DNA from 2 places in the Mesorhizobium sp. WSM3868 genome. Region 1 is predicted to be linked to the other one. Evidence: predicted binding sites of a transcription regulator. Region 1 holds the regulator's gene; the other holds the start of a gene.
What was found. The regulator HrcA, encoded in region 1, represses chaperone genes, less so after heat shock. The targets are predictions, from matches to a motif close to GTTAGCACTCNCNNNNNGNGAGTGCTAAC.

Region 1 (4,816 bases):
TGGCCGACTTCGCCTCGAAGCCGAACGGGGCCATCAAGTCGGCGAATTCGCGCAGCTTGCCTTCATTGTGGCTGGCGACGACGATCTTTTGTCCGTTCAAAGAATGCATCAGAGACCCCAGATCCTTGGTTCGGCGAACTCGATCGAATTGCCCGAAGGGTCGCGGATATAGATCGAATGTCCGCCTTGCGGCCATTCGAAATCGCTTTCGATGGCGATGTTCTTGGCCGCCAGATGCTTGCACCATTCGGCGATCTCGGCCGCAGTCGCGGTGAAGCAAAGATGCCCTTCGCCGACCGTGCCGTGCGGCGGCACCTTCAGCTTGGCGTCGGGCGCCGGCGGAATTTTCGTCGCCTCGGCATTGAAGATGAGCAGCACGCCGTTGCCGCAGCGGAAGAAGACGTGGCGGCCTTCGACCTTGCCCAGCGGATCCAGGCCGAGGATGTCGCGGTAGAAGGCTTCGGCAGCGGTTAGGTCTGTGACGTAGAGCGCTGATTCCAGAATCGCGGAGGGAGTCACGAAGCACCCCCCTCTGCCCTGTCGGGCAGATGGCCGGCAGGCCAGAGGGGGGTGCCTAGGCTCGGCATTCGAAAACCTACGCCACCGCCATCTGCTGCAGGCTGACCAGCCGAGAAATACCCTTCTTGGCCAGTCCCATCAGTGCCGAAAACTGCTCTTCGGAGAAGGGCTCGCCTTCCGCCGTGCCCTGGATCTCGACGATGCCGCCCTTGCCGGTCATGACGAAATTGGCGTCGGTGCCGGCCGAGGAATCCTCGAGATAATCGAGATCGATGACCGGCTGTCCGTCATGGATGCCGCAGGAGATCGCCGCGACATGGTCCTTGAGCACCTTGGAAACGCTGGCCATCTGGCGCGCTTCCATCCAGCGCAGGCAATCGTATAGCGCCACCCAGCCGCCGGTGATCGAGGCGGTGCGGGTGCCGCCGTCGGCCTGGATGACGTCGCAGTCGACGGTGATCTGCTGTTCGCCCAGGGCCTGCAGGTCGACAACGGCGCGCAACGAACGACCGATCAGCCGCTGGATCTCCAGCGTGCGGCCGCCCTGCTTGCCGGCGGAAGCCTCGCGGCGCATCCGCTCGCCCGTCGAGCGCGGCAGCATGCCGTATTCGGCCGTAACCCAGCCCTTGCCGGAATTGCGCATCCAGGCCGGCACCTTTTCCTCCAGGCTCGCCGTGCACAGCACATGCGTGTCGCCGAACTTCACCAGGCACGAGCCTTCGGCATGCTTGGAGACGCCGCGCTCGAAGGAGATGGCGCGCATTTCGTCGGGCTGGCGTTTGGAGGGGCGCATTCGGCCTTCTTTCCTATGGTTTTGGATTCGTCGGCGGCTTGTAGACGCATGCGATGGATGGCGCAAAGGAAAAGGGCGCCAAGGAAACTCCGCGCACGCGAAAATGGCCCGGGTTGCGCCAGGGAGGCTTAAGTCTATATCTTTCGATAGGAGGTTTTTCGCTGGAATGAACAAGGCAGTCGATCCCGCATCGCAGCCGCCCGTGCTTCAGTCGCTCGACATGCGCTCGCGCGACATCTTCCGGCGGATTGTCGATTCCTATCTGCGCGACGGCGAGCCGGTCGGCTCGCGCAGCCTGTCGCGCATCCTGCCGTCGTCGCTGTCACCGGCCACCATCCGCAACGTGATGAGCGACCTCGAGCATCTGGGGCTGATCTACGCGCCGCATATCTCGGCCGGGCGCCTGCCGACCCAGACCGGCCTGCGCTTCTTCGTCGATGCCTTCATGGAGCTCGGCGATCTGTCGGACGACGAGCGCCGCGTCATCGAGGCGCAGGTGCGTGCCTCGGGCTCGGGCGCGACGCTGGAGCATATGCTGACAGAGGCCAGCCAGATGCTCTCCGGCATGTCGCGCGGCGCCGGCCTGGTGCTCGCCGCCAAGAACGAGGTGGCTCTGAAGCACATCGAGTTCATCCAGTTGGAACCCACCAAGGCGCTCGCCGTCCTCGTGTCGCAGAGCGGCGATGTCGAGAACCGCGTTGTCGACCTGCCGGCCGGTATCACCGTCTCGCAGCTGCACGAGGCCTCGAACTTCCTCAACGCCCATATCCGCGGCCGCACGCTGGCCGAGGCCCGGGTCGAGATCGCGCGCATCAAGGACGAGACCAGGGCGGCTCTCGACACGCTGTCGCAGGAACTGGTCGAGAAGGGCCTCGCGGTCTGGGCCGGCGCCGAAAGCGGCCTGCCGGCGCGCCTCATCGTGCGCGGCCGCGCCAATCTTCTGGAAAACGTCACCGCCCAGGCCGATCTCGAATTGCTGCGCCATCTGTTCGAGGATCTGGAAACGCAGGACGGACTGCTGCAGCTCCTCGACCTCGCCGAGGAAGGTCCGGGCGTGCGCATCTTCATCGGCTCGGAGAACAAGTTGTTTTCGCTGTCCGGTTCGTCGCTCGTGGTCGCGCCCTATCGCGACAAGGATGCGCGCGTCGTCGGCGCGCTCGGCGTCATCGGCCCGACGCGATTGAACTATGCCCGCATCGTCCCGATGGTCGACTATACGGCCCAGTTGATTTCGCGCATGCTGAGGTAGGCGAGCGGGAAACGTCGCAAGGAGGGTGGAAATGGCGCTGGAATCGTTCAAGGCCCAGATCAGCCTGCTGCTCGAGGAGATGGTGAACCAGCCGGAAGACGATCACGAGATCCAGGAGCTACTGCGCGAGAAGCTCAGGGAAATGCGCGCCATGGGCCTGCCGCTGCCGGCCGATCTGGTCGCGCTGGAAAAGCAGCTCGACGACGATCTGGATATCGAAGAGAGCTGAACTGCCGGCGCTTCCCGTCAAAATTTGCATGCCCGGCTTCTCTTTTGGAGAGCCTGGATATTCGCTGTCTGGTTGCTGATGCACGTTGGCGAATAACGGAGAACAGCATGATACGGATTGCCGGCCTTGCCGCCCTCGCCTTGCTCCTGGCCTCCGGCGCCGTCGCGCAACAGGCCGATCAGCCCTTGCTCACCGGCAAAAAGGCCTTCGGTGACTGGAAGGCCGACCGGCCCGGCGTGCGGCGCCTCATCAGGCCCGACGATCTCCCGAAGCCGAATGTCGCCGAATCCGCCTCGAACGGCGGCGGTGTCACCGATCGCCCCGAGGATGCCAAGCCAGCCCTTCCACCCGGCTTTTCGGCCGAGCTGGTGGCTTCGGGCATCAGCAGCCCGCGTGTCGTGCGCACGGCGCCGAACGGCGATCTCTTCGTCGCCGACAGCAGGGCGAACCAGGTCCGCGTCTATCGACTGGCCGAAGGCAGCGCCAAGCCCGCCGAGAAGTCGGTCTTTGCCAAAGGCCTGACCCGGCCCTACGGCATCGCCTTCTATCCGCTGGGCGACAAGCCGCAATGGGTCTATGTCGCCAACAGCAACAGCGTCGTCCGCTTTGCCTATCGCGACGGCGACCTCAAAGCTTCCGGCGAGCCCGAAACGATCGTCTCGGACATCCCGTCGAGCCATCACTGGACGCGCGACATCGCCTTTTCGCCCGACGGCAAAACGCTCTATCTCTCGGTCGGCTCGGGCTCGAATACCGCGGAGGGCATGGGAGCGAGGCCGAAGGGCGGCGTCGAAGAATGGGCGAGATCGGCACCGCTCGGCGCTACCTGGGGCGCGGAGGAAGGCCGAGCGGATGTGCTCGCTTTCGATCCTGACGGCAAGAACCGCAGGATGGTCGCCACCGGCCTGCGCAACTGCTCGGGCATGACGGTGCAGCCGGCCACGGGCGCGCTCTGGTGCGTCGTCAACGAACGCGACGAGCTCGGCGACAACGTGCCTTTCGAATATGCGACCGCCGTCAAGGAGGGAGCCTTCTATGGCTGGCCCTGGTACTACATCGGCGACAACGAGGATCCGCGCCACAAAGGCGCGCGGCCCGATCTCGCCGGCAAGGTCACGGTTCCGGACGTGCTGATCCAGGCACATTCGGCGCCGCTCAACATCGCCTTTTACGAGGGCGGCAACTTCCCGGCCGACTATAAGGGCGACGCCTTCGTCACCCTGCACGGCTCGTGGAACCGCAATGTCCGCACCGGCTACAAGGTGGTGCGGCTGAAGTTCAAGGACGGCAAGCCGACCGGCGAGTATGAGGATTTCGCCACCGGCTTCGTCATCGCGGACGATGCGGTCTGGGGCCGGCCGGTCGGTGTCGCGGTGGCGAAGGATGGATCGCTGATCCTGACCGAGGACGGCAACGGCACGATATGGCGCGTCACCTACGGCGACGGCCGGTCCTGAAGCGGCGCTGGTGCAACCGAATCCGGCCGCAAGGCAATTAACGCCGCCCCGACGCCGTGGTAGGAGGCCGCCGCTCTGGATCCCGATCTCGGGATAGCGTTGGGTTCAAACCATGACACTGACAGGATTTCTCGCCTACAGCGCCGCCCTCGGCGTCGCCGCCGCCATTCCGGGCCCCGGCGTGACGGCGCTTGTTGCCCGCGCGCTCGGCTCCGGCTTCCGTTCGTCGCTGGCTATGTCGTTCGGTCTCATGCTGGGCGACATTACCTACCTCACCGCCGTCGTGCTTGGCCTCGCCTTCGTCGCCCAGACCTTCGGCATGGTGTTTCTCGCCATCAAATGGGCGGGCGTCGCTTATCTCGCCTTCCTTGCCTGGCGCTTCTGGACGAGCGGCATCTCGCCCGAAACGGTCGAGGCGCGGAAGAGCAAGAGCGGCCTGGCGTCGAGCTTCATCGCCGGGCTGACGGTGACGCTCGGCAACCCGAAGACGATGATCTTCTATCTCGCCATCACGCCGACCATCGTCAATCTGAAGACGATCACGCCGGCCGACTACGGCATCCTCGTCG
Region 2 (4,816 bases), on a different contig from region 1:
GCCGAAGCCCGGAGCCTTGACGGCGGCGATCTTCAGGCCGCCGCGCAGCTTGTTGACGACCAGCGTGGCCAGAGCCTCGCCTTCGACGTCTTCCGAGATGATGAGCAGCGGCTTCGAGGTCTGAACGACCGCTTCCAGGACCGGCAGCATGGCCTGCAGGTTGGAGAGCTTCTTCTCGTGCAGCAGGATGTAGGCGTCTTCCAGATCGGCGACCATCTTGTCGGCGTTGGTGACGAAGTAGGGCGAGAGGTAGCCGCGGTCGAACTGCATGCCTTCGACGACTTCCAGCTCGGTCTCGGCGGTCTTGGCTTCCTCGACGGTGATGACGCCTTCGTTGCCGACCTTCTGCATCGCTTCCGCGATCATCTTGCCGACCGACTCGTCGCCATTGGCCGAGATCGTGCCGACCTGGGCGACTTCCTCCGAAGTCTTGATCTTCTTGGCGGCCTTGCCGAGAGCGGTGACGACTTCGGTGACGGCGAGGTCGATGCCGCGCTTCAGGTCCATCGGGTTCATGCCGGCGGCAACGGCCTTGTTGCCTTCCTGGACGATCGCCTGGGCGAGAACGGTCGCGGTGGTCGTGCCGTCGCCGGCGATGTCGTTGGTCTTCGAGGCGACCTCGCGAACCATCTGCGCGCCCATGTTCTCGAACTTGTCTTCGAGCTCGATCTCCTTGGCGACGGTGACGCCGTCCTTGGTGATGCGCGGAGCGCCGAACGACTTGTCGATGACGACGTTGCGGCCCTTCGGGCCGAGGGTGACCTTCACCGCGTCGGCGAGGATGTTGACGCCGCGCAGCATGCGCTCGCGGGCATCACGGGAAAACTTTACGTCTTTTGCAGCCATTGTAAGCTCCTGGCAGGGGTTCGGGTCGAACCCGCAGATTCAAGATTCAGTTGACGGTGAGGCCGATGTTCAGCCGATGATGCCCATGATGTCGGATTCCTTCATGATCAGAAGGTCCTCGCCATTGAGCTTGACTTCGGTGCCGGACCACTTGCCGAACAGGATGCGGTCGCCGGCCTTGACGTCCAGCGGCACGAGCTTGCCGCTTTCGTCGCGGGCGCCGGAGCCGACGGCGATGATCTCGCCTTCCTGCGGCTTCTCCTTCGCCGTATCCGGGATGATGATCCCGCCGGCGGTCTTGGATTCGGATTCGACCCGGCGAACGACCACGCGGTCATGAAGCGGGCGGAACTTGGACTTTGCCATGTTGTCTTCCTCGAATGAGAACGGTGAGAACTGTTCCTCCATCCGGCGAGGCCGGATATAAGTTAGCACTCACCAAAGGCGAGTGCTAACGTGGCGCTGAGATAGGCTGGTGGCTTCCGAGAGTCAAGGCGCGCGGGGAGGGGCAATGGCGCAATTTTTCTCAGGCGGAGCCCTGGGCGGAAATGCGGTGGCTGCGCGAAGCGTGGGCGAGCAATCCAGCTCGTTTAGTCCAGGCGCTTCGGCGAGCGCAACACCAGCAGCGGGCAGCGTTCGGCCAGACCGTATGTGCCGCTAGAGGTCAGCCGGAGATCGTCGAAGAAGGTCCGGGCTTCCTCGATGAGCGCTGCCGCGGGGGCGAAACCGTAGACGGCGGACGAGTTCCGGTAGACGTCTATGGTTCCGATGACCGGCAGTTCCCATCCGGTTCGGGCCGACAGCTCCTCGCGGTCGGGAAACACCCTGTCGAAGTGTTCGAGGATGGCTTTGACCGGGATCGTGTAATCCGGCGCGTCGTCGATCGCGGTCATGGCCACGCGCCATTTGAGCTCATGGAAAGTCGAGACGCCGCCGCTTAGCGCAAGATCGCGGACATCCTTCGGGTCGTCCGGCGTTGCGGGAGAGGCGTAAAGCCTGATGCCGGCGCGGCCGTCGGACTTGAGCGCGCGTGCGATCGACGCAAATAGCGTGCGCCTGAGGCCGGCGGCGCCGATGACCGAGAGACATCCGTCGCCGATCAGCGCCTCGACGCTTGCATCGGCGAACGGCAGATCGAACCAGTCGCCCTGCACCGCCTTGCGCGTATCGGTGTCGCCCGGCCAGATGCCGGCAATCATGTCCGAAGACTCGTCGACCGCCGTCATCGTGGCGCCGAGCCCGGCGAGCTCGGGTGTCACGCCGAGCATCACGACATCCGACGGGGCAAGGCCGAGCTCGCGATCGTAGGTTTCGATAACCTCCGCCGGCGGCCGCAGGGGTGAGCCGAGCAACTGCCAATGTTTGCGAATTGCATTCCAATGCTCGGTCATGCAAACCCCAGCCCGGTAGCGCGTTGTATCCGATCGAATAGTGGACGACGCTTGATAGGCCAAGTGGGGAACAATGGCACGCATCGCCGTCATCACGCATGAGTTCGACCGCTTCCAAAGCCGGCGCGGGCTGCTATGGCGCCGGGACAGCCCGTACATGCTCTTCGATCTGCTGGAGGAACTGAAGAGGCGCGGCCATTCGGTGCAGGTCCTCAGCGGCACGTCGGCGAAGCCGGCCGCCGATATCGCGGTGCTGCATGTCGACGCGACGGTTACGTCGCCCGATTATGTCGAGTATGCCCGCGCCTTTCCCTTCTGCCTCAATCTCGGCGCCGCCGACATTTCCAAGCGCCGCATCAGCGGCGCCGTCGTCGGCAAGGACGACTGCTGGAAGGGACAGGTTATCGTCAAGAGCAGCCTCAACCATCGGGGAACGCCGGAACAGCAACTGAATCGGCGCGCGCGGCGCGCCGGCAAGCCGATGCCGTTTCCCGGCGTCGAATCTTTCGACCAATACCAGATCCATGCCTCGCTCGCCGACGTTCCGGCCGAGCTGTTCGGACGCGAGGATCTCATTGTGGAAAAATTCATTCCCGAGCCTGAGCCGGATGGCTTTGCCGCTCGTTTCTGGCTGTTCTGCGGCGAGCGCGAGCGCTGCACACGCCATGTCTCGCCGCAGAGCCTGGTCAAGGGCGACGACACGATCCGTCGCGAGGCGGTTCCCGTACCGGACGAGCTTCGCGCGCTAAGGCGCAAGCTCGGCTTCGACTACGGAAAGTTCGATTTCGTCATGCATGAGGGCAGGGCGGTGCTGCTCGATGCCAACAAAACGCCCGGACGCGCCCGCAATCTGTCGAGCTTCATCGCCGCCGGCAATGCCAATCTTGCCGACGGCTTCGAAGGGTTGATCCGCCAACACGCTTAGATATTCATGCCGCCCGAGACCTCGATGCGCTGGGCGTTGACCCAGCGATTGTCCTCCGACAGCAGCGAGGCGATCATCGGCCCGATATCGTCGGCGACGCCGGCGCGGCCGAGCGCCGTCATGCCAGCCACGACGCGGTTGATCTCGGCGTCGTCGCGCACATGGCCGCCGTTGAAGTCGGTGGCGATGGCGCCGGGCGCCACGGTGTTGGCGGTGATGCGGCGCTGGCTGAGCTCCTTGGCGAGGTAGCGCGTGAACACCTCGATGCCGCCCTTCATCATCGCATAGGCGGCCGAGCCCGGAACCGAGAAGCGCGCCAGCCCGCTCGACACGTTGACGATGCGGCCGCCATCGTTGATCAGCGGCAGCAGCGCCTGGGTTAGGAAGAACACGCCTTTGAGATGGATGTTCATCAGCGTGTCGAATTCCTCTTCCGTGGTCTCGGCGATCGGCTTGCGCAGGCCGGTCCCGGCATTGTTGACGAGATAATCGAAGCGGTCGCGCTGCCAGGTTCCCTGAAGCGTCTTTCTCAATGCAGCGGCGAAAGCCGGGAAGGTGGCAACGGCGCCGGCGTCGAGCTCGAGCGCCGCGGCGCGGCCGCCGGCGGCCTCGATCTCGGCGATCGCCGCCTTCGCCTCGTCGGCGCGCGAGCGGTAGGTGAGGATGACGTCGACGCCTTTGCGGGCGAGGTTGAGCGCGGTGTTGCGGCCGAGGCCGCGGCTGCCGCCGGTGATGAGGGCAATGGGGCGAGTGGTCATGGTGAAAATCTCCTTCTTGGCGATGGTGATCCATATACTCGCGCGAATGACCGATATAATCTGGGTCGGACTGCCAACTCTATTCAGGATCTGCGAACAATCAGCGATGGACAGGTTCGACAGCATGCGGCTCTTCACCCGCGTCGTGGAACGGCGCAGCTTCACCGCGGCCGCCGCCGATCTCGGCTTGCCGCGCTCCAGCGCCACCGCCGCGATCAAGCAGTTGGAGGAGCGGTTGGGCGTGCAGTTGCTTCGCCGCACCACGCGCCACGTCACCACCACGCTCGACGGTGAAGCCTATTACCAGCGCTGCATCGGCATCCTGGCCGACATCGAGGATGCCGAGGGCGGCTTCGGCGCGCATGAGGTGCGCGGGCGCCTCAGCGTCGACGTCAACGGCCATATGGCGCGCACCTTCCTGCTGCCGGAACTGCCGGCGCTGCTCGCCCGATATCCGGGCGTGACCGTGCATATCGGCGAAGGAGACCGCCTCGTCGACCTCGTGCGTGAAGGCGTCGATTGCGTCATCCGGGCCGGCACGCTTCCCGACAGCGACATGATCGTGCGGCGTCTCGGCATCGCGCGCGAAATCACCGTCGCCAGCCCCGCCTATCTCGACCGCCACGGCGTGCCGCGCACGCCGGACGACTTGGCTGGCCACATGATGATCGGCTTCGTGTCGTCGCGCACGAGGCAGGTGATGCCGCTGGAATTCACCGCCGACGGCGTGGTTCGCGAGATCGTCCTGCCGTCGCGGGTCACGGTCGCCAATTCGGACACGAGTGCTGCGCTGGTCCGGCTGGGCTTCGGGCTGTTCCAGGCGCCAAGGCTCCGATATGCGGACGACCTCGAGGCAGGCCGGCTGGTCGAAGTGCTTCCCGATTTCCCGCCGACGC

Region 2: groES (co-chaperone GroES) is a predicted target of HrcA. The motif match lies at 1,274-1,302, and genes of this name have one in related genera.

The regions. Positions count from the first base shown of each region.
Region 1 is NZ_NSGB01000002.1:118,313-123,128, forward strand. It holds gene rdgB (RdgB/HAM1 family non-canonical purine NTP pyrophosphatase) at 1-109, opposite strand, end outside; gene CK221_RS03785 (VOC family protein) at 109-519, opposite strand; gene rph (ribonuclease PH) at 596-1,312, opposite strand; gene hrcA (heat-inducible transcriptional repressor HrcA) at 1,479-2,561, shown strand; gene CK221_RS03800 (hypothetical protein) at 2,593-2,790, shown strand; gene CK221_RS03805 (sorbosone dehydrogenase family protein) at 2,898-4,247, shown strand; gene CK221_RS03810 (LysE family translocator) at 4,360-4,816, shown strand, end outside.
Region 2 is NZ_NSGB01000008.1:196,117-200,932, forward strand. It holds gene groL (chaperonin GroEL) at 1-846, opposite strand, end outside; gene groES (co-chaperone GroES) at 916-1,212, opposite strand; gene CK221_RS15705 (methyltransferase domain-containing protein) at 1,437-2,237, opposite strand; gene CK221_RS15710 (hypothetical protein) at 2,311-3,162, shown strand; gene CK221_RS15715 (SDR family oxidoreductase) at 3,159-3,920, opposite strand; gene CK221_RS15720 (LysR family transcriptional regulator) at 4,027-4,816, shown strand, end outside.